4 regions of the Rhizobium sp. 10N414 genome follow, and region 3 is predicted to be linked to each of the others. Evidence: predicted binding sites of a transcription regulator. Region 3 holds the regulator's gene; each other region holds the start of a gene.
What was found. Region 3 encodes LexA, which represses DNA repair genes until DNA is damaged. Its sites were predicted from a motif close to TGTTCNNNNTGTGTTCNG; they were not measured.
Positions count from the first base shown of each region.

Region 1 (7,703 bases), on a different contig from region 3:
GGACGCGGCCGCGTGGGGTGCGCTGAATGAAACCCTGCTGAATCATGTAGGGCTCGATGATGTCCTCGATCGCGTCGCGTGGTTCGGAAAGCCCTGCGGCGATGGTTTCGATGCCGACGGGGCCGCCGCCGAAATTGACCGCGATCATGTTGAGGTAGCGCTTGTCGAGCTGGTCGAGGCCCATGTTGTCGACGAGCAGCCGGGTCAGCGCCTCATCGGCAATCTCGCGGGTGACGGCTTCAGCCTTCGCCACTTCCGCGAAATCGCGCACGCGCCGCAGCAGGCGACCGGCAATACGCGGCGTTCCACGAGCGCGCCGGGCGATTTCCCGTGCACCCTCGTCGGTCATGGGCAGGTTCATCAGGCGTGCGCCGCGTCGAACGATCAGCTCCAATTCCTCGACGGTATAGAAGCTCAGGCGGACGGGAATGCCGAAACGGTCGCGAAGCGGCGTGGTCAAAAGGCCAAGGCGGGTCGTTGCTGCAACGAGGGTGAATTTCGACAGGTCGATCTTGACAGAGCGCGCGGCTGGTCCTTCGCCGATGATGAGGTCGAGCTGGAAATCCTCCATCGCGGGGTAGAGGATTTCCTCGACGGCCGGGTTGAGCCGGTGAATTTCGTCGATGAAGAGCACGTCGCGCTCTTCGAGATTGGTCAGTAGAGCGGCGAGATCGCCCGCCTTGGCAATAACCGGACCGGACGTCGAGCGGAAATTGACGCCGAGTTCCTTCGCCATGATCTGCGCGAGCGTCGTCTTGCCGAGGCCGGGCGGGCCAACGAAAAGGACGTGATCCAGCGCCTCACCACGGTTCTTCGCCGCCTCGATGAACACCTTCAGGTTTGCGCGCGCTTCCGCCTGGCCGGTGAACTCGTCCAGCGACTGCGGCCGCAGCGTCACATCCAGGTCTTCGCCTCGTTTCTCGGCCGATATCAGGCGCGCGGCTTCACTCATGCTGGCATTTCCCAATCTTCAAACGCTCGTGACCAATACACCAAGCCGAACGCTTTTGGCACCCGCTCGGGCAATTGGATCAGCGAGCCAGTTCCTTCAACCCAAGGCGGATGAGCTTGGCGCTGTCGGCGCCTTCACCGGCGGTCTTCATTGCGGCGGCAACGGCATTGGCAGCCTGGTCGCGGGAATAGCCGAGGTTCGTCAGCGCGGATACCGCGTCGGCGACAGGGGCAGCGGCAACACCTTCACCGAGCTCCTGCTTGAGGCCGATGGTGGCCGACGCTTCTCCGGCGAAGGTCGGCGCCTTGTTCTTCAATTCGGTGACGATGCGCACGGCAACCTTGGGACCAACGCCCTGAGCGCGGGCGACTGCCGTGCGATCCTGCAGCGCGATGGCGTTCGCCAGTTCGCTGGGAGGCAGGGTCGAAAGGACGGCGAGAGCCACCCTTGCACCAACGCCCTGTACGCTCTGCAGGAGAATGAACCACTCTCTCTCGAGCGCGGTCATGAAGCCGAAGAGCTTCAGCTGGTCTTCGCGAACATAGGTCTCGATGAAAAGCACACAGGCCTCGCCCACCGAGCCGAGGCGGGAGAGCGTGCGCGCCGAGCAGAAGGCGACGTAGCAGACGCCGTGGACATCGACGAGGACGTAGTCATCGCCGATTTCATCGATGGTGCCTTTGAGCTTGCCGATCATGCAAATGGTCCGTTCGGTGGGTTTTCAGTGAAGATTAGCCGGCAAGCGCCGCCTGCCGCATGCGGCTGCTGCCGCGGTTATGAGCGTGGCAGATGGCGATGGCCAGCGCATCAGCCGCGTCGTTGCCCTTGAATTCGACCTTGGGCATCAGGATTTTCAGCATCATGTGGATCTGCTGCTTCTCGCCGTGGCCGACACCGATGACCGCCTTCTTGACAGCGTTTGGCGCATATTCGGCGACGGGCAAACCGGCGCGGGCAGGGACCAGCATGGCAATGCCGCGTGCCTGCCCGAGTTTCAGCGTTGCAACGGCGTCCTTGTTGACGAAGGTTTGTTCGACGGCAGCCTCGTCAGGCTGATAGCTGTGCACGACTTCCGCCAGGCCATCGTGCAGCTGGCAAAGGCGCGAGGCCAGGTCCAGGTCGCCGTCCGAGGTGACCGTACCGGACGCGACGAAGCGCAAGGAATTGCCGAGCGTGTCGATAATTCCCCAGCCCGTGCGGCGCAGGCCCGGATCAACGCCGATGATGCGAATCGTATTTTGCATGCTTCACCCTATTGCACTCGCCAAATAACTGCCATCGATATGTGAACAAAACAAAAACATTCCTTGTTTTTGCCACGCGCTGTTTACGGCAATTTAAGCTCCATAGCCGACTTTTGATCCACAAAATGTCAGAGGAACTCCCTTCTCAGGAAGGCAAGGTTCCCGTTTTCTGTTTTCAGGTCAGCCGGCAGGATGTTCCACGCTCTGCCGGTATGAGCCGTTCCGGAAGGGTTCATCGTTCATGGTTCAGAGATTTAAATCCCTGTCCTTCAAGGTCATCGCGACATTTATACTGCTGACCGCACTGTCGATTGCGGTCATCAACGTGCTTGCTTACTTCGCCAGCAGCCGCATTTCCGGTGAGCAGGCACTCAAGGCCAAGGAGAGCGTCCTGATCTTCCGCGGCGACATGCTGCAGGATCAGCTTGAGCAGTTGGAAAACCAGGCGAACTCGATTGCGCGCATCGAAGCGTTGCAGATGTCGATTACAAGCCTGAAGAGCGGTTGGAAGACAATCGAGAAGACGTCGGGTGATGCGCGCGCCGAATTGAAGAAGGTGTTCATCACCAACAATCCGAACCCGGCCGACCAGCGCGAAAAACTGGTGAAGCCGCAGGCACCAAGCGGCTTCTACTACTCCAACCATGAAACGACGCAGGGTGAAGTGGCCCGCGACCTGGAGAATACCGCCTTCAGCGACCTGCTGATCGCCGATCTCGATGGCAACGTCCTCTACTCCTACGAGAAGAACGACGATTTCGCGGAGAACCTGAAGACCGATGCATGGAAGGCGACCGGCGCCGGCCTTGCCTTCGCCAAGGCGATCGCCAACACCGCAAAGGCGACTGACGATTCCGCCCCCACCGGCTTTTCCGGTCTTCGCGTCGACGCGGCGAACGGCAAGTCGGCAATCTTCTATGCCGTGCCGATCGTCAAGCTCGGCGCGGCGAAGGGCGTGATGCTCTTCAAGGTCCGCGACAACATCATCACCAGCATTCTCGCCAAGGGCATCGTGTCCGGTAGCACGGCGCAAGCCGCTATCATCTCGGATGACGGATCGGCGATCGGCGTAAGCTCGTCCGGCCAGCTGGCAACGCTCGATACCACGCCTTTCACCTTCGCGAAGGACGCGCTGTCGGCCAAGGGCATGACGGTCGACGACTTCGATCGCGCCGATGGCTCGGCACGAGCCTATGTTCGCGGCATCGATTATCAGGGCTCCCGCTTCCTCGTCGTGGAAAGCGTCCGCATCAGCGAACTCAATGCTGGCTCGCTGGAGATCGCCACGCTCCTGACGATGATTGCGTTTGGTGTTCTGATCATCATGGCCGTGGCAACCTGGGCCATCACCAAGCTGCTGTTCTCGCCGCTTGCCCGGCTCGCGGACGTCACGCGTGACGTCGCCGACGGCAACCTCGAAGTCGAGATCGGCAGCCAGAACCGCGGCGACGAAATCGGCACGATGGCCAAGGCATTGGCGCGGTTCAAGCAGTCGCTTGTCGAGAGCCGCGACCTGGAAGCTGCCAGCAACGAAACGCGGGCTCGCGCGGAGCGGGATCGCCAGCAGCACATGGCTGAGCGCGAGGCGGAAGCACGGACCCTGCAGGAAGTCGTCCAGGCGATCGACGAGGGCCTGCATCACCTTGCCAACGGCGATCTTGCCCATCAGATCGAGACCCGCTTCCCGAACGAACTCGAAGGCCTCCGGGTCAACTTCAACGAGGCGCTGGCTACCCTCAGCGAAACGATGACGGCGATCGGCGGCAACTCCATGGCCGTGCGTTCGGGTTCCGAGGAAATGCGCACCGGTGCCGATGAGCTTGCCGGTCGGACCGAGCGGCAGGCCGCCTCTATCACCGAGACCGCGAATGCGATCGATGCGATCACCCAGTCGGTCCGCGTTCAGATCGAGCGTGCGGAGCAGGCCGAACGCATCGCCCGCGACGCCAAGCGGGAGACGACCGGCTCCAGCCAGATCATGCGCGAGACAATTGCCGCGATGGAGGCGATCCAGGCGTCGTCGCGCCAGATCAATTCGATCATCGCCGTTATCGATGCGATCGCCTTCCAGACCAACCTGCTGGCGCTCAATGCCGGCGTCGAGGCTGCACGGGCAGGCGAGTCCGGTAAGGGCTTCGCCGTGGTCGCCATGGAAGTGCGCGAACTGGCACAGCGTTCATCGAGTGCCGCAAAGGAAATCTCGAGCCTCTTGCAGAAGTCCACGCATGAAGTGGAGATGGGCGTGTCGCTCGTCGAGCGTGCCGGCGACGCGCTGACGGGGATCGGCAGCCATGTGGAGGCAATCAACGGCCAGATCAGCGAGATCATGGAAACGACGCGCGAGGAAGCCGACACCCTGCGTCAAATCAACTCCGCGGTCTCAGAGCTTGATGCGATGACGCAGCAGAATGCCGCCATGGTCGAGGAAACGACGGCTGCGATCCATCGGCTCGCGACCGAAGCGGTCGAAATGGACCGGCAGCTGGCGAATTTCACGCTGGCGCAGGCGGAACATCACCAGGGCGCCGAGGTACACCTGCTGCGACGTCGGGCTTGAACCGCGATCGGCAGATGAACGAGGGCCGGGAGACCGGCCCTTTTTCTTTCCCGCTCGTTTGGAATGGGCCGAGCGGCCACCTACATAGACCTGTCCTTCCAATTACCGACAGGCATCGTCATGGTTCCCTTCTCCATTCTCGATCTCTCTCCTGTTCCAGAAGGCGGGACGATCCGCCAGTCGCTCGAGAGTTCGGCGCGCATGGCGCAGAAGGCCGAAGGGTTCGGGTACAACCGCTTCTGGCTTGCGGAACATCACGGCATGCCGGGTATTGCCAGCGCGGCGACGGCGGTCGTGATCGGCCACGTCGGCGCGGCAACCAAGCGGATCCGCATCGGCTCGGGCGGCATCATGCTGCCGAACCACTCGCCGCTTGTCATTGCAGAGCAATTCGGAACGCTGGAAGCGCTGTTTCCGGGCCGCGTCGATCTCGGCCTGGGGCGTGCGCCCGGCACCGACATGCGGACCGCCCAGGCCCTGCGGCGCAATCTCGATGCGGGGGCCCAGAGCTTTCCGAACGACGTGGTCGAATTGCAGCAGTTGCTGGGCACGCCGATCGAGAACCAGGCGATCCTTGCGGTTCCCGGCATGAATTCCAACGTTCCGATCTGGCTTCTGGGTTCCAGCCTCTACAGCGCGCAGCTCGCCGCGATGTTGGGGCTGCCTTATGCCTTCGCCTCGCATTTTGCGCCGGACTCGCTGCTTGATGCCATTGACATCTATCGCAGCCGCTTCACACCTTCCGCCATGCTCGACAAGCCCTATGTCATGGTTGGTGTCATGGGGTCCGTTGCCGCAACGGATGAGGAGGCGCAATACCATTTCACCTCGGCCCAGCAGCAGTTCGTCAATCTGCGCCGCAATGTGCGTGGCCAGTTTCCGCGGCCGGTCGCCGATATGGGGAGCTTCTGGTCCCCGATGGAGAAGCTGACGGTCGAGCACACGCTGCGCTATGCCGTCGTCGGGTCGCCGAAGACCGCGGAGGCAAAGCTCACCGAATTCCTTGCCGAGACGCAGGCGGATGAAGTGATCATCTCCATGCCGATCCACGATATCGAGGCGAGATTGAAATCGGTCGAGCTTTTCGCCGGGCTTGGAAACTTCCTTCGCGCTGCGGCCTAATGCCGCGCATCGCGGGCGCTTCGTGGCCTACAGCCATTTGTGCGAATTGACTTAACGCAGCCGGACCATAGCTTTGCTTGATCACACATGTCGTTTACACAGCGTTGTGGCGACGCAAGTGTGATGGACGGCGCACGCCGCAAATCGCGCGCGCGGCCGGTTTCGAGCAACCTTTGGAGGATGAGGATTGCTATGCGTTACCACGGTCTTGCTGCTTTGATTTCACTGATCTGTCTTTCCGCCTCGTCTGCAATCGCCCAAGAGGGCGACGTGGCGGCCGGGGAAACGGTCTTTAAGAAGTGCGCGGTCTGTCATATTGCCGACACCGACAAGAACAAGGTCGGGCCGTCGCTGAACCACCTGTTCGGCCGAACAGCCGGGACGCATCCGGATTTTGCCTATTCAGCGGCGATGAAGGCGGCGGGCACAGCCGGGTTGGTCTGGGACGAAGCGACTCTGCGCGATTATCTTCACGACCCAAAGTTGAAGGTTAAGGGTACGAAGATGGTGTTCGTCGGGCTGAAGGACGACGGCGATATCACCAATCTGCTAGCTTATCTCAAGCAATTCTCGAAATGAAATCAGCTTATTGATGTAGAGGCAGACGGCTCGTTGGCGTCATTTCGCGCCATTGCCGTGATGTTTTGTTTATGAGATAGTCCTAACGCAAGTGCCAGCGGATTGCGGGTAATTTCCACAGCCGGCCGGGCATTGGGAGGAACGCATGGTTGTCGTGCTGGTTCTCGGTCTGATCGTCATCGGGTCGGTGGTTTTCCACCTGCTCAGCCCGTGGTGGTGGACTCCGATCGCTTCGAACTGGAACTACATCGACAATACCATCATCATTACATTCTGGATCACCGGCATCGTCTTCGTCGCGGTGATCTCCTTCATGGCCTACTGCATCTTTCGTTTCCGCCATCGGCCGGGCAATCGGGCCGCCTACGAGCCCGAGAACAAGCGTCTGGAATGGTGGCTTGCCGGCAGCACGGCCCTTGGTGTGGCAGCGATGCTGGCGCCTGGTCTCGTCGTCTGGAACCAGTTCGTGACGGTGCCGCCGGATGCTGGCGAAATCGAAGTCGTAGGGCAGCAGTGGCTGTGGAATTTCCGGTTGCCGGGCGCCGATGGCAAGCTCGGCAGGGCAGACAATCGAGCGGTGACCGCCGACAATCCGCTCGGCGTGATCAGGAACGATCCGGCTGGCCTCGACGACATCATCATCTCAGGCGCCGAACTGCACTTGCCGATCGGCAAGTCGGTCCGCGTACACCTGCGCTCGATCGATGTGCTGCATGATTTCTACGTTCCCGAGTTCCGGGCGAAGATGGACATGATCCCCGGTTCGGTCACCTATTTTTGGTTCACGCCGACGCGGACGGGCACCTTCGAAGTGCTGTGCGCGGAGCTTTGTGGCGTCGGACATCCGCAGATGCGAGGGACTGTCGTCGTCGACGAGCCGGACGCCTACCAGGCGTGGCTCGCGCAGCAGCAGACGTTTTCGCAGCTGATGGCAGCGGTTGAACCGGCCAAGTAGGCCGGCGTTGCGGCCGGGGGAGCGGCCGTAACGGGAGGAGGAAGGAAGGCATGCGATGGTTGATATTCCAACCAGTGCCGGCGATGTTATCCCACCCGCCGAGGTGGCGGATGTTGAGCTCTATCATCCGAGGAGCTGGTGGACGAAATACGTCTTCAGTCAGGATGCCAAGGTCATTGCCATTCAGTATTCGGTGACGGCCTTTTCGATCGGTCTGGTGGCGCTGGTGCTGTCGTGGCTGATCCGCCTACAGCTCGGTTTTCCCGGCTATTTTTCCTTCATCGATGCGGATCA
Region 1 is NZ_JBFTIN010000019.1:53,123-60,825, forward strand. Features, by position in the region: gene ruvB (Holliday junction branch migration DNA helicase RuvB) at 1-952, opposite strand, end outside; gene ruvA (Holliday junction branch migration protein RuvA) at 1,032-1,649, opposite strand; gene ruvC (crossover junction endodeoxyribonuclease RuvC) at 1,684-2,196, opposite strand; gene AC1DE4_RS18090 (methyl-accepting chemotaxis protein) at 2,438-4,753, shown strand; gene AC1DE4_RS18095 (LLM class flavin-dependent oxidoreductase) at 4,874-5,875, shown strand; gene AC1DE4_RS18100 (c-type cytochrome) at 6,068-6,454, shown strand; gene AC1DE4_RS18105 (cytochrome c oxidase subunit II) at 6,600-7,409, shown strand; gene ctaD (cytochrome c oxidase subunit I) at 7,465-7,703, shown strand, end outside.
Region 1: a site for LexA is predicted at 2,238-2,255, ahead of ruvC (crossover junction endodeoxyribonuclease RuvC). Genes of this name have one in related genera too.

Region 2 (7,703 bases), on a different contig from region 3:
AGTTCGTCGGCGTGAAGAAGGAAGCCATTCAGATCGTCGTAAGCGTTGGTCGCAGATGTCGCCAGATCGTAGTTAGCCGTCGTTTGGCCGGTTGCCTTCTTGATGTATTCCGTACCGGCGCAGGTATTGTAAGTGCGGATTTCGCGACGGCTGAATCCGCCCAACAGCTGTGCAATCGGCTGTCCGGTTGCCTTGCCAAAGATGTCCCACAGTGCAATGTCAAATGCCGAGTTGCCCCGCACCTCAGCCCCTGACGACCGAAATCCGAGATAACCGACGAGATCTGCGGCCAGGAGATCGATCTGCAGCGGGTCGCGTCCAATAACGCGTGGCGCTACGTATTCGTGAATGTAGGCTTCCACGGTCTCTGCACCGAAGAAAGTCTCCCCGAGACCGGTAATTCCTTCATCCGTATGGACCAGTACCCAGAGCAGGTTCTGGCGTTCCGCGACACGCACGGTCTCTAGTTTCGTGATTTTCATAAGATGCTTCCCTATGCGACGCCGGCTGCCAGCAACGCCTTCACGCTCTCTTCAAAATGCTGGGCCATCAATTGGCTTGCAGCCTGGGGGTCACCCGCAACAATCGCCTCGGCGATCGCGACATGCAGGTCGTTCATGGCATGCCGCTCATTGTCAGATGATCGACTGCGCCATCCGATTGGCCATGTCTGTCTCGAGACACCCTGAAATGCGCCGACAATCATCGCGAAGATCGGGTTCTTGGAGGCGCGAGCAATCTCAAGATGAAATGCCAGGTCGCTCTCCATGACCCGTTCCGCCGCATCGAAATTTGTACGCATCGCCTCGGCATGCTCAAGAATCGCACGGGCTTCATCATTGGAGCGGCGCAGCGCCGCGAGTGTTGCCGTCCGCACTTCAATGGTCCGGCGCACGTCATAGATTTGCTGGACATTGATTTGTGCGGTGTCAATGCCATGCTCGATCATCAGCGACATCGCACCATGATCCAGTTGCGCGACCATCGCTCGCTTGCCGACACGCAGGTCGATGAGCCTCATTGCTGCAAGCGACCGGAATGCCTCGCGCACCACTGTGCGCGATACGCTGAGCTCTTTAGACAACGCTCCTTCGCTTGGCAGGCGATCGCCCGGGCCCAGTTCGTTCATGCGGATATGAGCGGTGATCGCTCCAATCGCATTGCTGACCAGCCCCGCGTTTCCGACTACCTCCGAAACAGTCGCCATGATAACTCCGTTTAAAAGTTCAAAACCTGTATGACAGCTTTCATTGATTTATGCGTATTTTATGATTACCCTGTCTGTCAACAGTCAATATTCGGACCGGGGGTTTCTGTGGGAATAAATGTTGAGGTGGCTCTGACGGCGGCCAACATCGTGGGGGAGAGCGCAGTATGGGATGACCACAGGCAGCGCCTGCTGTGGGTCGATATTGTTGGACGAGCCATCCATGCCCTGACGCCGGCAACGGGTGAGTACCAAAGCTGGCCGACGCCTGACATGCCAACCTCGATCGGACTGAGGCAAGACGGCGGAGCGATTGTCGGCCTCGCCACCACGATTGCGCTTTGGGATTACGGAGACGTGTTCCGGACGGTTGCGACAGTAGAGCCCGGGACGACCGGCAATCGATTGAATGAAGGCGTCGTCGGTCCGGATGGCGCCTTTTGGGTCGGCACAATGCAGAACAACATCGCCGCTGACGGCACGCCATTGGCAATGAACGGCGAGAAGGGTCGGCTCTACCGTTACACCCCCGATGGCAGGGTGCTACCCTTGACGAACGATCTATTCGGCATCACCAACACCTTGGTCTGGCCGGGTGACGGTACCGTGCTGACGGCGGACACGCTTCAAAACACGATCTACTCTTATGAGATCGCCGGCTCTATGCTCCGCAACCGCGTTCCAGTATTTGCCGGCTTCGAGCGAGGCCTTCCAGATGGCTCGTGCCTAGACGACGAGGGGTTCATCTGGAATTGCCGCGTCGCCCGTGGTGGCTGCATCGTCCGCTTAGATCCAAAGGGACGCGTGGACCGGGTCGTTGACCTGCCGGTTTCCCAGCCAACAAGCTGCACTTTTGGCGGCCATGACCTTTCCACTCTTTTCGTCACTTCCGCCCGGTTTTCGATGACGGACGAAGAGGTAAGGGGAAATCCGCTCGAAGGCGCCCTGCTCGCCATTAACATGGGAAAGCGCGGCCGAAGGGCAAATCGCTTCGGGTAGATCCCATCGCCAGCGGCAAGATAGGTATAGGCTGCACGCACAATCGGGAATGAGGTATTACCCGCGCATCAGAACTTGATTGCCGGCGTACTTTAGTTCCGCCTCTGCAACCGATCGAACATTGGCAAGTTCTCCGGATGCCGCCTATTGTCCGGCAGCCTATGGTTACGCCACCTATGGAGAAGCGGTAGGAGCCCATGCGGCTCGTCTTTCACCTGCAGCCGTAACCTGCCAGCTCCCGGCCGCTCGGACATCGGCGTGCGGAACCACTTCCGGCGCTTTGTCGGCCTCTCTGAAATGCGGTAATCTCATTCGCTTTGCGAGCGATGGGTTCTTCTCCAGGTGTCGTTCTTCGAACGCGGTGCACCCCTCCGCCTTTTGCGCATTGTCGCCCAGCTTACAGCCAATGAGAAAGTCGCATGTGCTGGTCATGTCTACTTTCCAGGTCATGAATCGCAGCCGACTTCGAGCACCGCCGCATTGTCCTGGTGCTCTCGCAGCCCCTTGTAGGAGGCGTGCCGAAGCTTTCCATCATGCGTCCATGCTCGATACTCAACTTCGGCGATGAGGGTCGGCTGCACCCAGACAATGTCCTTCTGGCGGCCGTCGTACACGACTGGCGGCCGCCTTCTGACGATGCGGTCCAGCAGTTTCCGAAGCGCGGCCGCGCTATTTTCATTGAAACCCGTGCCAACGTTGCCAACATAAATCCACGCGTCCCCCTTTCGAGCAGCCAGCAGCAGACTGCCGATCCCTCCTCGCGCCACAGGCGATGGCTCGTATCCGACCACGATAAAGCTGTCGCGCTGGACGCATTTGATCTTGACCCAATCGCCAAGGCGACCTGATCGATAACTGCTGTCCTTGTGCTTGGCGATTATCCCTTCGAGCCCATGCCGGGATGCAGCGGCAAAAATCTCACGGCCATCACCATCAATGGTATCGGACAGGCGGATAGCGCCATCCTCGTTTCGCAAGAGTGACTCCAGAAAGTAGCGCCGCGCCGTCAGTTCCAAGCTGCGGATATCGTGACCGTCGAAATAAAGCAGATCAAAAGCCATCATCATCGCCTGGCCGGACCGAAGCTTGCCTCCTCGTCCCCCGAGCGAGTTCTGCAGCATTCCGAAGTGAGGGCGACCTTCGGGATCGAGGACTACCGCCTCCCCGTCGATGATGGCGCTCCCAACATCCAGTGCCTTAGCCGCCTGGTCAATGTGTGGGAAGCGATGCGTCCAGTCGTGTCCGCCACGCGTCAGGATGCGAACGTTACCCTTGTTGAGGTGGACCGCGATCCGATACCCATCCCACTTTACTTCATAGAACCATTCGTCGCCGACCGGCGGGCGCGGCTTCAAAAGCGCCAGGCACGGCTCGATCCGGTCGGGCATTGGGTCGAATGGCAGCTGAGGCTGCTTGGGGTCGCGCGGCTCTCGTGGACGGGAACGGATTGGCTGGTAGTCGGCCAGCAACGGCCGTTCACGAGGAGCCTTCACCATTAGCCAGCCTTTTTCATCTCGGCGATGTCGTCGGGAAGTACGAGCATGCCTGCCTCGTGGGCAGCATCGACGAACGCGGCCCTGGCTGTATCGGCATCGGTATAAAATTCCAAGGCCTCCACCGATCGCATCAGCGCACTGTGAAATTTCTCGCCGCCGCGATGATGCCATTTGCCGCTGAGCAGCATGGCCGCCAGTTGGTCGACGGTCTCCGCTTTTCGATATCGTCCCATGCCATCGATTTCGACCTGCAGGGGCTTAATAAACACGGGAAGATCGACGGCCATGGCGAAACTCCTTGACATATCTCCGCCCACTAAAATGCCAAGTGATTCGTTTGTCTAGGGGAGTGAAAATATATAAGTCCAGCGGAACAAAAGCGTCGCATGGGAGTTAACCTTTCCCCTGAAGGATAGCCGTTTCCATTTGGAAAACACTTCTCTGGGTCCACTCTGATGTGGCTTTTTGCGGGATTGCTCAACTCTTTATATCAGTCATCACTAAATCAAAGAGCGTTGTGTCGTTGCCCAGCGAGCAATGGTGCATCAATCTGCGCTGGATTCCCGTACCTCCCGGGCGCACCAACTGGCAGGTCCTTTTTGCGCTCAGTTCCCACAGTTGATCATCGCTCAGATCTTGGCTTCCAACCCCGCGTTAGACCGCTGCTCATGCATTTCTGAGCGGTATCGAGCTGGTCTCGAAGGAAGCGGCAGTCGTCGATCAGTGTGGCAATCGTGGCATGCAGATCGCCATCGTGCCACTCTATAGCTTGATCGACTGGACTAATTTCCTCGCGCACTTGCTTCATCGCAGACATGACATTTCCTTTGTCGTCTTCGGTTTCATCGGACAGGATTTGTTAAGGTCACCCGGCGTCACTGCTCGGCGAACATGCGCGTCATGCGGCGTGTACCAGCAAGGTGGATTAGATGAGTGATCCTGGTAAACTCAACTGGCATGGGCGGATCGATTTCCTCCGGTACTCCAAGTTCCAGCCGACGTTGGGATCGCAATGCGACCGGACAAATCACAAGCTTCGACTTCGAACTCGGCACACTCGCCAGCTTTCACTCTCATTAACTCCAGCATCCAGCGAGCCCTCCCCACACCAGGAACAGGAAGCTCTTCCGATGGCATAACGCTTACCCTCCATCGCGTGGCCGAGGCCGTTGGCTGACCGAAGTCCGTTGCCTCGCTCTGTCGGCGCCACCGCCGAATAATCAATCCCAGTGTGCCGGACTTTTCCGCCGCCAGTTGCAGCCGTCGGGACGCCGTCATCGGCAGTCGAACCAATTCAGCAACGACGGCTCCTAGTGCACCGTAGGAAAGGGCTTCCTCCATCGACGCGAGAACATCCTCCTCTCGATCCGCTTCGACGAATATTACCCGGTTCGGGTGAAGGCCGACCTGCGCCAGCGCAGGAAAGAAGAGATCCGGTCGGGTAAGGCACCAAATCACTTTCCCTTTCGTGCGAGCGGCGACCCCGGCTGCAAAAAGGGCTGCGGCTGCCCCATCCACGGCCCCCGCACCACCGCCCGCGAACTCGTGGATCGCTCCCAATGCCAGCCCCCCACCAGGCAGATGGCTATCAATTTCCGGCACACCAAATGGCAGGGCGCATTTCCGTCGCGATAGGGCGCCATCAAGATGAGAAATACGCTCGCGAAGCTCGGAAATAACGGGGTTTGCGCTCGCATGCGCCATCTGTAGCCTTCGTCAATTCATGGGTTCCATCTCGCTTTGGAAGCGATTATGTTCTACATGTGTTCCGGTAAGGCAGTCTAGTCAATAGGGCTATCTGCGGTCACCATGGGCAGCTCGGCTTTTCTAGGGGTGGCATGAAAATGATCCGCGAACGAATCCAATGCCGTAGCCGGTCGAAATTCAAGTTCGTACGATATCTAACGATGAGAAAAAATTCCTGCGACGAGAGAACCTCGCGGAAGTATCGCGGCTCAATCATACCTTGGTGTGCGGCGTCTGCGACCGGAGTATCGAACTCGGCCGCAAAGCTGGCAACACGTATCAGGCCACTGATCTTGCGCTAGCTTTCCACTTCCGACCCAACTTTAGGATCAACCCCTTCAGCTCTGGCTCTTGCACCAAGACGGCTGCTTCTCGCGGATGTCTCCAAATCAAATCGCGCTGGTCTTGCTCTGGAAACTTTAAGCGCTCCCGCCTGACCTCGAGCAGATAAACGCCGACGATCGAAGTTACGTGCTCGTTGTCCTTCAGGTACTTCGTATACGTGTAATGACCGAAGGTCTTCTTCCTGATCTTTCCCCGGACGCCGGCCTCTTCCCACGCTTCCCGCTCTGCGGCCTGGTACGCTTTCAAATTAGCGCACGGCCATCCCTTGGGAATGGTCCACCGCTTTGTTTGGCGGGTCGTGATCAGAAGTATGTCGATACCGCGGAGAGATTTCCGATAGCAAAGCGCCCCGACCTGCTCCGCCAGGTCGCCTGCAAAAACCCTGTGCGTGTAAGGCGTCAGCTTCGAGAAATGTCGATCCGGCTGGTCCATCGCGCGAACATGGAGCGAAGGCCGATACGCGGCAAGGCTTTCGAGTAAGTGGCCTCGCCCCTGCGGCCATGGCTAGGTAGGCAACGGCTCTCCCGTTTGTTCCTTTACCATGTATTCCGCATACCAGATTGGCCAACCTTCATCGTGTTGCCCGGTCAGTTTCTCGTGTTCACCATGGGCCTCTGACGCGCGCCGCAGCGCGGCCTCGAGTTCGGCGGAAGAAACGAAGGCTGCCCCGCCCGTGTCTATGCGACCCGGCAAGCGGCCGGTGACCTCCTGCAACAACCAGCCGTTCCCATCAGGATCATTGAACGAGGCGTAGGTCCTATAGGTGCGGCGCTCAGGGTCGCGGCCGCTTACTCTCCGGCTCCCGAAAAGGTACGGCTCGTCGGTACCAATCTTTTCTTCGCCTGCATGAAACACTTCGCTGATCCGTACACCGCGCGCCAGAAGTTCCTCGCGCGCCGCGCCGATGTCGGAGACGATCAGATATAGGCCCCGCGCAGAACCGGGCGCAGCCGAAGTGACGTTCTTTCCGAAGATGACCGAGCATCCCGAACCGGGCGGCGTGAACTGGATTACGCGCCACTCGCTACCAGCGGTGAAGTCGCCGTCTAGCCGCCAGCCAAGGCTCGCGTAGAAGCTCTTGGCCCGATCGACGTCGGCTACGGGGATTACGACCACTTCCAGCTTCATGTCGACGCCTCGATCGCGCGTGGGCCGGGGTGAATTTTCGCTGCGAACCTCGGTATTACCCATCTCGAGTCTCCTAGATTGTTTAGCTGCGAGATAAACGGCAGGTGGGGAGCGCTCACGGATGACGCGAGTTATCAAACTCTACAAACCTGCACTACGGCCGACATCAACGCGATTGCCCCTATGGTGCCCCCAGACCCGAAGTCGGATTTTAGTCGGCACGCCTCATCGAGACAACAATCCGGCAGTTGCGAGGATTTGCCGCCCATTTTCGCTGGCGTCTAAACGGAGGTTATGGCTCCGATTTCCTTGCAAGCACCAACGCTGCTTCGATGCCCGCCTCTAGTATGTCCTCAGCCAGAGACATATCCGAAACAGCGCGTGCGGTTTGCAGGGTCATCGTCATCGGCGCGACGAACTATCCGCACTTGATCGACGCCGTATTACTGCGCTCTGGCCGTCTCGAGCGCCATTTCGAAATCGGGCTTCCGGACGAGAAACCACGCGCGGATATCTTCCGGTTCTACCTTCGTGGACGCCTTTCCGACGAGGAGATCCGGACTGTGGCGTCGGATTCCGAGGCGGGTCTGGCACGGCACTACAACACGAAATGCAACATGTGACATGCCTCGGCAATACTATGGCCCGGCAAACAGTTACGACCCTACAATCTATCCTAGGATGCGGGCTGCGCCACGGCCTCGGCAATCGGAGCGGGTCGTCGTTCCAATTCAGGTGGAATCCGGAACCACAGGACATAAAGCGCCGGAAGGAAGATCAAC
Region 2 is NZ_JBFTIN010000036.1:42,944-50,646, reverse strand. Features, by position in the region: gene AC1DE4_RS25030 (mandelate racemase/muconate lactonizing enzyme family protein) at 1-482, opposite strand, end outside; gene AC1DE4_RS25025 (FadR/GntR family transcriptional regulator) at 494-1,207, opposite strand; gene AC1DE4_RS25020 (SMP-30/gluconolactonase/LRE family protein) at 1,316-2,206, shown strand; gene ligD (non-homologous end-joining DNA ligase) at 2,653-3,702, opposite strand; gene AC1DE4_RS25010 (DUF982 domain-containing protein) at 3,702-3,989, opposite strand; gene AC1DE4_RS25005 (ImuA family protein) at 4,651-5,406, opposite strand; gene AC1DE4_RS25000 (NUDIX hydrolase) at 5,728-6,225, opposite strand; gene AC1DE4_RS24995 (VOC family protein) at 6,298-6,984, opposite strand; gene AC1DE4_RS24990 (AAA family ATPase) at 7,269-7,544, shown strand; gene AC1DE4_RS24985 (efflux RND transporter permease subunit) at 7,598-7,703, opposite strand, start outside.
Region 2: a site for LexA is predicted at 5,456-5,473, ahead of AC1DE4_RS25005 (ImuA family protein). Genes of this name have one in related genera too.

Region 3 (7,703 bases):
AAGCCATGATCCGTGAGCTCGTCAAGGATTGGACGGCCAAGCCGGAGATCGTGACGGGAGCCGAGGCGAAGTGGCGAGCATTCACGGAGGCCGATGCCGCCATGGCTGCCTCCGGCACTGTCGTGCTTGAGCTGGCTTTGACGGGCGTTCCCTGTGTTTCGGCGTACAAGACGGACTGGATCATCAGGCTCATGACCAGCAAGATCAAAACGTGGAGTGCTGCGCTTCCGAACTTGATCGCCGATTACGCTGTTGTGCCCGAGTATATCAACGACGTGGTCCGAGGCGGCAGCTTCGCTCGCTGGATGGAGAAGCTTTCAGCGGATACCCTGCCACGGCAGGCAATGATGCAGGGCTTCGACGTTCTCTGGCAGAGAATGCAGACCGAGAAGCCGCCGGGAGAACATGCGGCAGAGATTGTTCTCGACGTTCTCCAAAAGAAAAAGCCCGGTCGTTTCTGACCGGGCTTTTTGCTGTCTGTGATCGCCGATTAGCGTTTGGAAACCGGCACGTAGTCGCGCTCCGGTTCGCCGACATAAAGCTGGCGCGGGCGACCGATACGCTGCTCTGGATCTTCGATCATCTCGTTCCACTGGGCAATCCAGCCGACCGTACGGGCCAGGGCAAACAGCACGGTGAACATGGTCGTGGGGAAGCCCAGGGCCTTCAGCGTGATGCCGGAGTAGAAGTCGATGTTCGGATAGAGCTTCTTCTCGATGAAGTATTCATCGGTCAGGGCGATGCGCTCGAGTTCCATCGCAACTTCGAGCAACGGATCGTCCTTGACGCCGAGTTCGCCGAGAACCTCATGCGTCGTCTTCTGCATGATCTTGGCGCGCGGATCGTAGTTCTTGTAGACGCGGTGACCGAAGCCCATCAGGCGGAACGGATCGTTCTTGTCCTTGGCGCGGGCGATGTATTCCGGAATGCGGTCAACAGTGCCGATCTCAGTCAGCATGTTCAGCGCTGCTTCGTTGGCGCCGCCATGTGCCGGGCCCCAGAGGCATGCAATGCCGGCTGCGATGCAGGCAAACGGGTTTGCACCCGACGAGCCGGCGAGGCGGACGGTCGAGGTCGACGCGTTCTGCTCGTGGTCGGCGTGCAGGATGAAGATGCGGTCCATGGCGCGGGCCAGAACCGGATTGACCACATATTCCTCGCAAGGAACTGCAAAGCACATGCGCAGGAAGTTCGACGCGTAGTCGAGATCGTTCTTCGGGTAAACGAAGGGCTGGCCGATGTGATACTTGTAGGCCATGGCGGCCAGCGTTGGCATCTTGGCGATCATACGCAGGCTTGCGACCATGCGCTGATGCGGATCGGTGATGTCGGTGGAGTCGTGGTAGAACGCCGACAGCGCGCCGACGCAACCGCACATGACAGCCATCGGATGTGCATCGCGGCGGAAGCCCGTGAAGAACCGGCTCATCTGCTCATGCACCATCGTGTGATGCGTCACGCGATAGTCGAAGTCCTTCTTCTGGGCTGCGGTCGGCAGTTCTCCGTAGAGAAGCAGATAGCAGACTTCGAGGAAGTCGCCGTGCTCGGCGAGCTGCTCGATCGGATAGCCGCGATGCAGCAGTACGCCGGCGTCACCGTCGATATAGGTGATTTTCGATTCACAGGACGCGGTCGAGGTGAAACCAGGATCGTACGTGAAGGAGGCCGTGTTCTTGTACAGGGCGCCGATATCGATGACGTCAGGACCGATCGTGCCGCTCTTGACGGCGAGATCGACTGATTTGTCACCGATTTTCAGTGTTGCGCTTTGTTCCGTCATTATGATCCTCCAAACTGGCGGTTGGCGCCATAAAAGCGCCATAGGGTTAAGCGTCGTCGATGATTGCTATATGATCGCGCGCCTAATGCCAAGTTACCGTGACGCCATTTTGTGCATCGCAGTATCAACTTTTGGGCACTTCTGCGATGACCCCTGCGCATAGCAGAAGCTGATGATTATCCTTAGCTTTTCCGGCTTCCGATTTTCCTTCAGATTTTCAATCGATTATTCTTGCTTGGAAGCCCGTGAGCTTTCATTCTGGTTGTAGGGGCGGCTGTTTTTGGGCGCAATGCATGCCGGGGTTGAGGCCATTGGAGGTGAGGAAAGCCACACCCGGCGCGGACGCGTTTGGGCGCGCGGCACAGCCTTCTTTCCTCGTGCCACGAGTTCCTGCGGAACCACCGCTAACTTTCCGGACGCAATCCTTCGTGCCGTGGCCGACACGGATAAGGACTGCGTCGGATCGTTGTACATTGTGGCTTCGGCTCGCCGTGGCAACGGAGATAGAGCATGGGGGTTCTTCCTGGTTTCGCCCGTCTTCGCTGGGGCGGGCGCGATCCTCTGGTTCGTGCTTGGAAGTGCCCCGGCCGAGCTCCGGATGGTGGCGTGGTTCGCGGCATTCGCCGTTGTCGCGCTGATGGCGGGCCCGGGGCGCAGGCTCATTCGAAATCTCGCATTGGCGGGGTTGCTCTGCGTAACGGGGATGTTCGCGGCCCAGTTCGAGACGTGGAGCAAGGCGACCATCATATTGGACAGCGGTGACGACGACGATCATCGGCCGTGTCGAGCGCCGGGAAGGAGATGGCCGTGGCCGGTGGCGTTACATCGTCTCCGTCTCATCGACGCAATCGCCCGAGATAAAGCGGCCACCTGAGCGCGTTTCCATGGTCGCGCGAGGGCAGGCGGAACCTTTCGCCATCGGTGAGTGGGTGACGGGCCGGGCGCGATTGACGCCGCCGGCTGGGCCAGCACTGCCCGGCTCAATGATTTTGCCTTCAGCGCCTATTTCGATGGCATCGGCGCGAATGGCTTCTTCTATGGCGCGCCAAGCGCTTCATCGCCTGTAACCACCGATCAGGGGTCCGTTTGGGACAGCGCTGTGAACTGGTTGGACGTGCTTCGAAGCGGAATAGGGGACCGTATCCGCGAAATCCTGCAGGGCGACACCGGCGCCTTCGCCGCTTCTCTTGTCACCGATGAGCGACGTGCGATCTCGCAGGAATCGACCGAGGCTCTGCGGCAGGCGGGGCTGGCTTCATATCGTGGCAATCTCCGGCCTCAACATGGCGCTGTCTGCCGGCATCTTCTTCGTCGGCCTGCGCCAGTTGCTGAGCCTGTTTCCATCGTGCAGGCATACCCGACCAAGAAGATTGCCGCTGCCGGAGCGCTCGTGGCGCTGACGACCTACTACATGATCTCGGGCTTCGCGGTATCGGCGGAGCGTGCATTCATCATGATGGCGATCATGCTCGCCGCGGTGTTCTTCGATCGCCCGTCGATAAGCTTGCGCGACATTGCCTTGTCCGCGTGGGTGATCCTACTCCTGTCACCATCCGAGGCCCGGGGCCCGAGCTTCCAGATGTCGTTTGCGGAGACGCTTGCCCTCGTCCCGGGTTACGCGATCTGGTCAAGAAGGCCGCCGCGCGAACATCCCTTGCTGCAGGTCGCCGCAGTAAAGCCCGTCGTTTTCATCATACGCTTCTTTGGTGGCATCCTGCTGACCTCGATGATCGGCGGCTACTCGACCGCGCTTTTCGCCGTCGAGCACTTCCACCGGCTCAGCGCTTATGGTCTGCCGGCAAATCTCATGGCCATGCCGGTGATCTCTTTCGTGGTGATGCCGATGGGCATGTTCGCTATGCTGCTGACACCGTTTGGCCTCGACGTCATTCCGTGGAAAATTGCCGGTTTCGGGCTCGACATCGTGATCGCCATTGCCCAGATGGTCTCGGCCTGGGGCGGCAATATCGATATCGGCAGATTGCCGGGTTGGTAATTTCCTGTGGCGGTTGCAGGGTTCCTCTTACTTGCCCTTCTGCGCACCAAGATCCGCTACCTCGGCGCGGGTATTGCGGCGCTGGCAACAGTGCTTGTTGCGGCTGCGCCGAGCGAACCGCCGCCCGACATCGTCATTGCTGAAGACGGCAATCTCGTCGCGATTGTGAGAGGACAAGTCCTTGCACCGAACCGGCCGCATCCGCCTGACTTCATTTTCGACCAATGGCGCCGCGGAGCTAGATCAACCACCGCAATTGTTGGAGGGTGTCAACGCTATCAGGCGGCGGGACAGTCAAGGCAGATCGGAAAGGTTATCTGCCGTGGAATTGCGCAATGCCCGCGATGCGTTACGTCAGGCTGCGACGAGCACTGAGAACCGATTTGTATGCCTGAAAGGCGCCTGGTGCACAGCCACGCACGATAGCGGCTACGTCGTGACGATCGTCGAAAATCCCGCTTACTTCGGCGCTGCCGGCGATACGGCCGATATCGTCGTGACACCCGCTCGCCTCCGCACGACGGGGTGCCGGTCAGGCGCACTTTTGTTCACCGGCGAAACCTTGCGTCGCTTTGGTGCCGCTGAGGTAAGGATCGACGATCAAGGTAGCCCGGTCGTCACGACGGACTATACGAGGCTCGACCGCCCTTGGATCCGCCATCGGGCGTATAATTGGCGAAGCGGCACCTTTGACGGCGAGCCGCTTGCCTTCAATGATAGCGGCGAATGAGGCCGACAAGCTTGCCCTGGACCTTGACACGGTCAGGCCCGAAAATGCGCGTCTCGTAAGCCGGGTTCGCCGCCTCAAGTGCAATGGAGGCGCCTTTCCGGCGGAAGCGCTTGAGCGTCGCTTCCTCATCATCGACAAGCGCAACAACGATGTCGCCGGCATTGGCGGTGCTGCCGTTGCGGATGATTACCGTGTCGCCATCAAAGATGCCGGCCTCGATCATCGAGTCGCCCTTGACCTCAAGCGCATAGTGCTCGCCTGGGCCAAGCATGTCCGCCGGAATCGTGATGTCATGGGTATTGTTCTGAATTGCCGAAATCGGTACGCCGGCAGCAATCCGTCCCATGACCGGTACAGAGGCAGAACCGCCGTTGTCACCCTGCGGCGCTGGCTTCGGCGCCACAACTGGCTGTGGTTTGCCGAGGCTGCCTTCGATAACGCTCGGCGAAAAACCGCGGCGGGGCTGCAGGCTCGGGTTATATGCCTCGGGCAGTTTGATGACTTCCAGAGCGCGGGCTCGATTCGGCAGTCGGCGAATGAAGCCCCGTTCCTCCAGCGCGGTAATCAGGCGGTGGATGCCTGACTTCGACGCGAGGTCCAAGGCATCCTTCATTTCATCAAAAGAAGGGGGGACACCGGACTCCTTCATTCGCTCGTGAATGAAGAGAAGAAGCTCCTGTTGCTTGCGCGTCAGCATCGAAGTTGAACCCCAGAGTCGTGAAACAAAGCCAGAACAGACACTATATGTTCCATATGTGTTCCGCAAGTACCTAAATTTTCGTAAAACTTGCCTGCAACTTGGTGAGTTTTTGCGTCTCATTTGACCGAAAGCGTAGAAGGGGGTTGCATTGTCCTGTTGCCCGGCGCACATCTTCGCAAATTCCGGAGAAGTTGCCATGAGCGAAGCACATCCGCTGGACCACATCGTGCTGCCGGTTCCAAATATCAGGCTCTCACGCGAGCGTCTCGGAAAGCTGGGATTCACCGTCGCGCCCGACGCCCGGCACCCGTTTGGGACCGAGAATGCCTGCATATTCTTCGCCGACGAAACTTATCTGGAGCCTCTCGGGGTCGCTAATGCCGAACTGCATGAAGCTTCGGCGCAGAAAGGCAATGTCTTCACCGCGCGGGACCGTGCCTTTCGATTCCGATGTGGAGACGATGGCCTGTCTGCCGTGGTCTTTGCGACGGCGGATGCCGATCGCGACCATGCCCGATTTCTGTCCGAAAAGATCAATGGCGGCGAGATGCTGCAGTTCGAGCGGCCGATGAAGATGCCCGATGGCTCGGAGGTGACGGCCGCATTCAAGCTCGCCTTTGCAGTTGACCTGCGCGCTCCCGATTTCTTTTTCTTCACATGCCAACGTGTCAACCCGCTGCCAGCCGACCGGAAAGCCCTGCAAGTGCATCCAAATGGGGTGGTTGGGATCGCAGAGATCGTGCTTGGGGCACCCGACCCCAAGGCGTTTGGACCATTCCTGCGCGCCGCCGCCCACAGCTTGGGAACGACCAATGAGGCCTTCGGTGTGAGTGTGACAACTCCGAATGCCAGAGTGAGTGTTCTCTCCCCGGATGGACTGGACGCCTACTTCGACATCCCTGCGCCTTCCGACGATCGCGGTCTGCGTGGTGTTGCCATCGTTTTCAAAGTCGGCGATCTCGCCGTGACAGAAGCGCAATTGGCTGCTAACGGGATGACCTATACGCGCAAGAACAATCGAATTCTGGTGAAGGCCGCGCCCGGACAGGGCGCTCTCTTCGCCTTCGAGGAGAAACGATGAGCCAGACAAATTCCGAAGTCGTGGTCGGCGAAGGCGCCGGCCGCGTCACCTTTTCGAATTCCGGCAAGCTGTCGCTGATTGCCGGGCCTTGTCAGATGGAGAGCCGCGAGCATGCCTTCATGGTCGCCGGTGTGCTGAAGGAACTCTGCGACAAGCTTGGTCTCGGCCTCGTCTACAAGTCCTCCTTTGACAAGGCGAACCGGACGTCGCTGTCAGCGCAGCGCGGTATCGGCCTCGAAACGGCGCTTGAAGTGTTCACCGATCTCAAGAAGGAATACGGCTTTCCTGTCCTGACCGACATTCATACCGAAGAGCAGTGTGCCGAGGTGGCCACCATCGTCGACATCCTGCAGATCCCAGCTTTCCTCAGCCGTCAGACCGACCTGCTCGTTGCCGCCGCCAAGACCGGCCGCGTCATCAACGTCAAGAAGGGGCAGTTCCTCGCGCCCTGGGACATGAAGAACGTCCTCAACAAGCTGAATTCGAGCGGAAATCCGAACATCTTGCTTTGCGAACGCGGTGCTTCCTTCGGCTACAATACGCTGGTCTCCGACATGCGATCGCTGCCTATCATGGTGGCGATGGGCGCCCCCGTGGTCTTCGACGCCACGCATTCGGTCCAGCAGCCGGGCGGGCAGGGCGGTTCGAGCGGAGGGCAGCGCGAGTTCGTGGAGACGCTCGCGCGTGCGGCGGTCGCCGTCGGCGTCGCTGGCGTATTCGTGGAAACCCACGAAGATCCTGACAATGCGCCTTCGGATGGTCCCAACATGGTCTATCTGCGGGATATGCCGCGGCTTCTCGAAAAGCTGCTGGCCTTCGATGCGATTGCCAAGGCGGGATAAATGGATGGACGTGCACGCTGTCAACCGGCGAGCGCCAACCTCGTCTTTGTGGGATATGCCGATCCTGCCGTCCTCTCCGTGCCTTCGAGAGCGAAGCGGGAGAGCAGGTGATTGAGGTGTAGCGCCTCGTTGCCAAGCTCGCGGCAGGCTGCGCTGGTTTCCTCCGCCATCGCGGCGTTTTGTTGGGTGACGCTGTCCATGGTGTTGACGGCGGCATTGACCTCGACGAGCGCGGTCGTCTGTTCAGAGGAAGAGCGCACGATCGCCTCGATGAGCGTCGTCACCTTCAGCACCTGCTGATCGATACTGTTCAAGGCTTCGCCGGTGCGGTTCACCAAGGCAACGCCGGTTGACACCTGACTGGACGAAGTCTCGACCAACTGCTTGATTTCCTTCGCCAGCTTGGCGGAGCGGCCGGCGAGGTCGCGCACTTCTTGCGCCACGACGGCAAAACCCTTTCCGGCCTCGCCTGCACGAGCGGCCTCAACACCAGCATTGAGCGCGAGCAAGTTGGTCTGGAAGGCGATCTCGTCGATGACGTTGATGATTTCGCCGATCTGCACGGATGATGCTT
Region 3 is NZ_JBFTIN010000025.1:47,832-55,534, reverse strand. Features, by position in the region: gene lpxB (lipid-A-disaccharide synthase) at 1-461, shown strand, start outside; gene gltA (citrate synthase) at 491-1,780, opposite strand; partial or broken gene AC1DE4_RS20970 (ComEC/Rec2 family competence protein) at 2,074-4,506, shown strand; gene lexA (transcriptional repressor LexA) at 4,487-5,203, opposite strand; gene AC1DE4_RS20960 (VOC family protein) at 5,403-6,287, shown strand; gene kdsA (3-deoxy-8-phosphooctulonate synthase) at 6,284-7,129, shown strand; gene AC1DE4_RS20950 (methyl-accepting chemotaxis protein) at 7,150-7,703, opposite strand, start outside.

Region 4 (7,703 bases), on a different contig from region 3:
CGCCCGACTTCATGACGTTGCGCTTTTCCATCGAGCAGACGCGATTCTGACGCGTGCGGGCCATTTCGAAGGCCACGGCCGAGATGCGCTCGATTTCGTATGTATCGTAGACCTGCGTGTCGATCGCGCGTTTCTGGCCATTGCCGAGATCGGTGATGGTCTTCGGCTCGCCGAAATAGACGCCGCCTGTCAGTTCGCGGATGATCAGGATATCGAGGCCTTCGACCAGCTCCGGCTTCAGCGAGGAAGCGGAAGCGAGCGCCGGGTAGCAGATGGCCGGACGCAGGTTGGCGAAAAGCTCCAGATCCTTGCGCAGGCGCAGCAGGCCGGCTTCGGGGCGTACTTCATAGGGAACATCATCCCACTTCGGACCGCCGACGGCGCCGAAGAGAACGGCGTCGGCTGCGAGCGCCTGCTGCATGTCGCCTTCGGAGATCGCCGCGCCGTGCGCGTCATAGGCGCTGCCGCCGACCAGACCTTCGTCGGTGACGAAGCCGGCATTCATTGCCTCGTTCATATAGGCAATGATCTTGCGGACCTCGCCCATGGCCTCTGGGCCGATGCCGTCGCCCGGCAGCAGGAAAAGATTGCGCGCTGTCATGAAACCCTCCGCGGAAAAACAAGTTGCGGCTTCTTAGACCTGCAAAAACGGCATTTCAAGCGAGTGGGCGGCCGATTCGGTACGGTTGCGGAATTACTGCCGCGATCCCTCGTTGACCGATCGGCGCATGCGGGTCCACAAGAAGAGCCTCCATCGCCACGGTCATCGGACACCATCATGCCATCTGCACCGCTCCACCTCGACACGCCGCTTTTCCGCACCTCCGCCGACTACAGCGCAAGCAACAAGCCGCTTTGGCTGAAGCTCGACGCGCTGCAGCCCTCTGGAAGCTTCAAGCTTCGCGGTGTTGGCAGGCTTTGCCAGCACGAGATCGAGAACGGCGCACGGGAGATCTTCTGCGCCTCCGGCGGCAATGCGGGGATCGCCGCCGCTTATACGGGACGGGCGCTCGGCATTCCGGTGACGATCGTCGTACCGGAGACGACGTCGCCGGAAGTGCGCCAATCGATCGAAGCAACCGGCGCCACGGTTCTCGTGCATGGATCGGTGTTCGACGAAGCGAATGCCTTCGCAATAGAACACGCGAAGGCCAGAAACGCAGCCTACGTGCACCCATTCGATCATCCCCTTCTGTGGGAGGGGCACGGCACTTTGATCGACGAGGTTGTCGCAAAGGGCGCCGAGTTTGATTGCGTCATCACGAGCGTCGGCGGTGGCGGCTTGCTGGCGGGCATCGTAGCCGGTCTCGAGCGAAACGGCCTGTCTGATGTGCCGGTCATTGCCGTCGAGACCGAAGGGGCCGCTTCGCTTTATGCCAGCCTTGCTGCAGGCGAGCGCCTTACCTTGCCGGCGATCACCTCAATCGCCAGTTCGCTTGGCGCACGTCAGGTGGCGCAGCACGTCTTTGATCTGCCGAAGCACCACCCGATCGAAAGCGTCACGGTCACGGATGCGCAGGCGGTCACCGCCTGCCTGAAGTTCGCCGATGCCTATCGCATTCTGGTCGAGCCCGCCTGCGGGGCCGCCCTGGCGGTGGCCGACGTGCATTCCGATATTCTCGCCCGCTTCAATAATCCGCTGATCGAAGTCTGCGGCGGCATCGGTGTCTCGCTGGAAAAGCTGAAGGTTTGGAAAGAACGGTTGCTGTAAGCAGCAAAAGAAAAGCCGGGCGAAAACCCGGCTTTCTCGAATGCTATGTTTTTAAGACTTAAGCAGCCCAGGGGCGCGATGCCGCGTTCTTGGCTTCGAAGCTGTCGATTGCCTTGCCCTTCTCGAGTGTCAGGCCGATATCGTCGAGGCCGTTCAGCAGGCAGTGGCGCTTGAACTCGTCGAGATCGAACTTGATCGAACCGCCGTCCGGACCGGTGATCTCAAGGTTTTCCAGGTCGACCGTCAGGATCGCATTGGAGCCGCGCGAGGCGTCGTCCATCAGCTTGTCGAGGTTTTCCTGGCTGACCTTGATCGGCAGAATGCCGTTCTTGAAACAGTTGTTGTAGAAGATGTCGGCGAAGCTGGTCGAGATTACGCAACGGATGCCGAAGTCGAGAAGCGCCCATGGCGCATGCTCGCGCGAGGAGCCGCAACCGAAATTGTCACCGGCAACCAGGATCTTCGCATTCTGATAGGCCGGCTTGTTCAGCACGAAATCCGGGTTCGGAGAACCGTCTTCATTGTAACGGGCTTCGGCGAAAAGACCCTTGCCAAGACCGGTGCGCTTGATCGTCTTCAGGTAATCCTTCGGAATGATCATGTCGGTGTCGATGTTGACAACAGGCAGAGGGGCAGCAACGCCCGTCAGCTTTACGAATTTGTCCATGGCCTGGCTCCAATGTCAGCAGACGTAGTTTTGTTGATCAGCGTTTAGTCCAGATTTCGGCCAAAATGAAGGAAAATTTACACCGCGGAAAAGGCTGCGCGCGGATTCGACGCGCAGCCATCCATGGATATCGTGAGATCAACTTGCATTCGCTGGCGCATTCATTGCCCAGAGAACCCCGAACGGATCGCGAAGCTGGCCATACCGATCGCCCCAGAACATCAGCTGAACGGGCATGATCACCTCTACGCCAGCCTGAACCGCGCGCTCCCACCAGAAATCGATATCGTCGATAACAAGCTGGAGACTGAAGCCCTGGTGCTTTTCGAAGGGATGACCATGCTCGGGGTAGGCATCGCAGAGCATCAGCGAGCTTCCGTTGACGTAGAGGTGAACATGCATCGTCCGCCCGTTTTCGTCAGGAGGAACGACAAAAGCCTCCTCGGCGCCGAACGCACGCTTGTAGAATTCCGCCGCCTTCAAAGCACCGTCGACGGTGACATAAGGCAACAAGCCATTCTTGACCGGCGGCATTTTCGTTGCGCCGGTTTCCGTTGCGGTATCCATTCTGTCCTCCATTGTTTGATTTGGTTTGGGCAAAAGCCCTGGCCTTTCAAAGACGCGGGAAGATCAGCCGAGCCGACAGCGATGTCGAAATTTTTCTGGAAACGACCCGACGGTCAGAGGTCGATGATCGTGCCGCGCCCGTCATTCCAGATACGCATGCTCTCGCCGGAATGTGACTTCGTTCTGGCGGTGGCGCGAACGGGGGCCGGTTTCATCTTCAGCGAAAGCGCGCGGCCAACCATGAGCACCGTCAGGATACCGCCAACTGCGAGCGTCACAGAAAATGTGAGGAGCGCCAACGCAATGAAGGCTGTGATGCCTGCGAGCAGGAGGAAGACGGAACGAATGCTTTGCATGGTTTAGACCTTTCTTCGGAAAGGAATGTGGTCCTTCATTTCTTTCTCTGCAAGGTGAGCATGGCTTTTTGTTGTCTTGCCACCCATCACAAAGCTTGGCACAGATTTGTGATGACCCGCAACTCTCCGACTCGTTCCTTGAATCTCCGCCGTTCGGTGCTAAGCGTTCCGGCCATCAATGCACGCGCCTTGGAAAAGACCCATGCGCTCGATTGCGACGCCGTGATCTTCGATCTCGAGGACTCGGTGGCGCCGGAGCGAAAGGCGGAAGCCCGCGACAATCTGAAAGCCTTTTTTTCGGGCCCTCCTCTGGTGAACAAGGAGCGGATCATCCGCATCAATGCGCTGGCTTCCACATTCGGCAATGCCGACATGGAGCTGGTCTTGGCATTGGAACCGGATGCCGTGCTTCTGCCGAAAGTGGACGAGCCTCAGGATGTGATGTCCATCAGCGACCGGCTTGCCGATGCCGATGCGCCGGAAAGCCTCCGCATCTGGGCGATGATCGAAACGCCCCGCGGCATTCTGAACGCGGCGGCGATCGCCGAAGCCGGACGCACGCCGGGCTCAAGACTCGATTGTTTCGTCGTTGGCCTCAACGACCTGCGCAAAGAGACCGGTGTCTTGCCGCAGCCCGGCCGCACCTATCTCGTGCCCTGGCTGATGCAGGTGGTACTTGCCGTGCGTGCCTATGGCCTCGACGCGATCGACAGTGTCTTCAATGATTTCAAGGACGCAGATGCCTTCGACGCCGAATGCGCGCATGCCCGGGCCATGGGCTTCGACGGCAAGATGCTGATCCATCCTGCTCAGATCGAAGCGTCAAACCGGCATTTCGGCCCGGACAAGGCGGCAATTGCCGAGGCGGAGGCAATCATCGCCGCCTTTGCCGACCCGGCTGCCGAAGGTCTGAACGTCATCAATGTCAATGGACGGATGATCGAGCGGCTGCATCTTGTCCAGGCGGAAAGTCTGGTTCATAAAGCCCGCCTGATTACTGAGCGCCAAACGGCGAAGTGAAAGACGACTCTAGATGAAGCTTTATCGCCTTCTGACCGGCCAGGATGATGCCGCTTTCTGTCATCGCGTAACCGACGCCCTCAACAAGGGCTGGTCGCTGAACGGCTCGCCGTCGCTGACCTTCAACACCCAGACCGGCCAGGTGATGTGCGCTCAGGCGATCGTCAAGGAAGTCGAAGGCAAGGACTACCACCCGGACATGAAGCTATCCGAACAGTAAGCGAAGGCTTAGCGTTCGGCCGCCTCTTCGGCACTTGCCTCGATCCGTTCCATGTCGTCGTCGCTGAGACCGAAATGGTGGCCGATCTCGTGGATGAGGACGTGGGTGATGATATCGCCCAGCGTCTCGTCGTTCTCGGCCCAGTAGTCGAGGATCGGCCGCCTGTAGAGGCGGATACGGTTCGGCAGTTCGCCGGTTTCCATCGTGAAACGCTCCGAGATGCCCCGGCCTTCAAAGAGGCCGAGAAGGTCGAATGGCGTTTCCAGCGCCATGTCCTCGAACACGTCGTCGTCAGGGAAATCCTCGATCTCGATGGTCAGATTGGTGGTCAGCGAGCGGAATTCTTCCGGCAGGTGGCTATATGCCTCCATCGCCAACGACTCGAAGGTACTGATCGTCGGCGCGTGGCGATCCCGCCAATCCTCGCTCTGGTCTATGCGGGCCATTAATATTCCTTCCTTTGCCGCCCATATAGAACCTTTGCGCACGATTTTCGAGAGCGGAATCAAAGGCAGGAATAAATTCACATCAAATGCCTGTTGACTCTTTCGCCCGCCTCTGGAATCCATAAGAACATAACAGGAACATATGAGACTTGGAGTACGTCATGGCACAGTCGGCCGTGACGCGCGAGCGGCTTTTTGCGCTCCGCGAAACCATTGCAAAGCTTGAAGGGAAGCCCGCGCCGGCCTTGGCGGCCGCGCAAAGCGAAGCCTTGGCCGACAAACGCCTCGCCGCCAAGAACGACAGCGGCCCGCGTTTTCCTCTTGGAATACCCGCACTCGACGAGGCGATCGATGGCGGCTTGCCGCTCGACGGGATCACCGAGGCTCGCACCGACCTCTTGCGGGAGGCCGGTGCCGGCAGCGGCTTTGTGCTGGCGCTTGCCGCCATGCTGCAGCGTCAAGTCGAGGAGAGCCACAGTGCGCCGCTACCGATCCTGTGGATCGCGGACATGGTTTCCACGATGGAAGCAGGCGTCCCCTACGCCGTAGGGTTACGAGATTTCGGTCTGAAACCGGACCAGTTCTTCTATGCCAGTCCGCGCAAGCTTGAAGACGCTCTCTGGCTTGCGGAATCTGCAGTCGAAAGCGGCGTTTTTCCTGCGACGGTTCTGGAGATCCGCGGCAACCCAAAGCCCTTCGGCCTGACGGAGAGCCGTCGTTTGAGCTTGCGGGCGAAAGCATCGAAACGCCCGCTTTTCCTGTTGCGGCAGGCTGGAGAGGAAGAAGCCAGCAGCGCTTATTTCCGCTTCCTTGCAGCACCCGCGCCGGCACAGGCGCGCCCCTTGCCGGATGGCACGATGCTGGGCGGTAGCATCGGCAATCCGGTTTTTCATCTCACCCTGGAGAAGAGCCGCAACCCGGCTCCCCTCTCCTTTCTACTGGAGTGGAACCCCCATGACCGCCGTTTTTTCGCCGTCTCCCAATCAGCCAACCCTCGCCTTCCAGACGAACGCGCAACGCATTCTGGCACTCCACTTTCCGCACCTTCCAACCGACCGGATCGCAAGAAAGAAATGGGGGCTCTCCTGGCGTTCGCACGGACGTCCTGAAGCCGCACCGATCGTCTGTTCCAGCCGCCTCAACAATACGATGCGGCTGACGGCACTGGACGAGGCTGCCGAAACACTCAATCTCCGAAAGCATATGGGTGTCGCCGAAGCCCGCGCCATCTACCCCACGCTTGATGTGATCGAGGACGACCCAGCCGCCAACCGGCGCTTCCTGGAAGCGATCGCCGACTGGTGCGATCGCTATACCCCGCTTGTTGCTCTCGACGGCGTCGATGGCTTGTTCCTTGACATTACCGGGTGCGCCCATCTGTTTGGCGGTGAGACGCCCCTTCTCAAGGATATTCTCGCACGGCTCTTCCAGATGGGAATTGACGCCCGCGGCGCCATCTCTTCCTCGCCTGGATTGTCCTGGGCCATCAGCCGTTTTGGCCAAGGCGGCATCATCGAGCATGGGGAGGCAGAACAGGCGTTGGCTCCCCTGCCCGTCGCGGCCCTGCGTCTCGAGGACGAAACCATAGGGGGCCTGGACAAGATGGGCCTCAAATATGTCGGCGATTTGCTGACCGCGCCCCGCGCCCCCCTCGCCCGCCGCTTTGGGGGAGCTGTGCTCTTGAGGCTCGATCAGGCGCTTGGGACCGATGAAGAGCCGGTCTCTCCACGCCTGCCGGTCGCAAGCCTCTCGGTCGAACGTCGCCTGATTGAGCCGATCGGAGCCGAAGACGATATCCTCGCACTCACGGGTCAGGTTGCCGTCTCCCTGAAGCCCTCGCTGGAAGCCCGCGGTGTCGGCGGCCGTATCTTCGAGTTGGTCCTGTTCCGTGTCGACGGCAAGGTTTTTCGCATTTCTGCCGGGACCGCGCAGCCCTTGCGGGAGCCCAAGCGCATTGCCGCCCTCTTTGCCGAACGCCTGCAGGCAATTCACGACGATTTCGATGCGGGTTACGGATTCGAGATCCTTCGTCTCAACGTACTCCTGCACGAAGATTTCGTGACGTCACAGGGAGACTTCGAACACCGCCAGCAGAAGGACGCGTCTCTTGCTGCCTTCGTGGATCGGGTTTCAGCTCGCCTCGGAGAAGACTGCCTGCAAACCTTCCAATTGCGGGAGAGCCACATACCGGAAAGAGCCTACACTAAAGTGCCGGCAATCGAACATCTGTCCGCCCCGAAAACCCGGGAGGGGCATCTGCCACCAGCCAGGAGCGAACGGCCCATCCGGCTATTGCGGAAAGCGGAGCCGATGGATGCCTTTGCCATCGAAATCCCTGATGGCGCACCAGCGAGCTTTCACTGGCGGCGCATGCAGCACCGTGTCTTGAAGAGCGAGGGCCCGGAGCGGCTGGCAATGGAATGGTGGCTCGATGGCGTAGATGGAAAGGATGCTGGGGATCGGGACTATTTCCGGATCGAAGACGATAAGGGGCGCCGCTTCTGGATCTATCGCCAGGGTCATTATGAGCGTGACACAACGCAGAGTTGGTTCATGCACGGGGTCATTGCCTGATGTCCGCCTTCTTCGAAATCGGCGCCAAGACCAATTTCTCGTTTCTGGAGGGCGCCTCCAAGCCCGAGGAAATGGTCGTTCAGGCTGCCGTTATGAAGCTTGGAGGCCTTGGCATTGCCGACCGCAACTCAGTTGCAGGTGT
Region 4 is NZ_JBFTIN010000008.1:4,977-12,679, forward strand. Features, by position in the region: gene leuB (3-isopropylmalate dehydrogenase) at 1-601, opposite strand, end outside; gene AC1DE4_RS09980 (pyridoxal-phosphate dependent enzyme) at 779-1,711, shown strand; gene leuD (3-isopropylmalate dehydratase small subunit) at 1,770-2,378, opposite strand; gene AC1DE4_RS09990 (VOC family protein) at 2,517-2,945, opposite strand; gene AC1DE4_RS09995 (hypothetical protein) at 3,059-3,301, opposite strand; gene AC1DE4_RS10000 (HpcH/HpaI aldolase/citrate lyase family protein) at 3,413-4,321, shown strand; gene AC1DE4_RS10005 (DUF1737 domain-containing protein) at 4,335-4,541, shown strand; gene AC1DE4_RS10010 (metallopeptidase family protein) at 4,550-4,987, opposite strand; gene AC1DE4_RS10015 (ImuA family protein) at 5,149-6,096, shown strand; gene AC1DE4_RS10020 (Y-family DNA polymerase) at 6,107-7,561, shown strand; gene AC1DE4_RS10025 (error-prone DNA polymerase) at 7,561-7,703, shown strand, end outside.
Region 4: a site for LexA is predicted at 5,111-5,128, ahead of AC1DE4_RS10015 (ImuA family protein). Genes of this name have one in related genera too.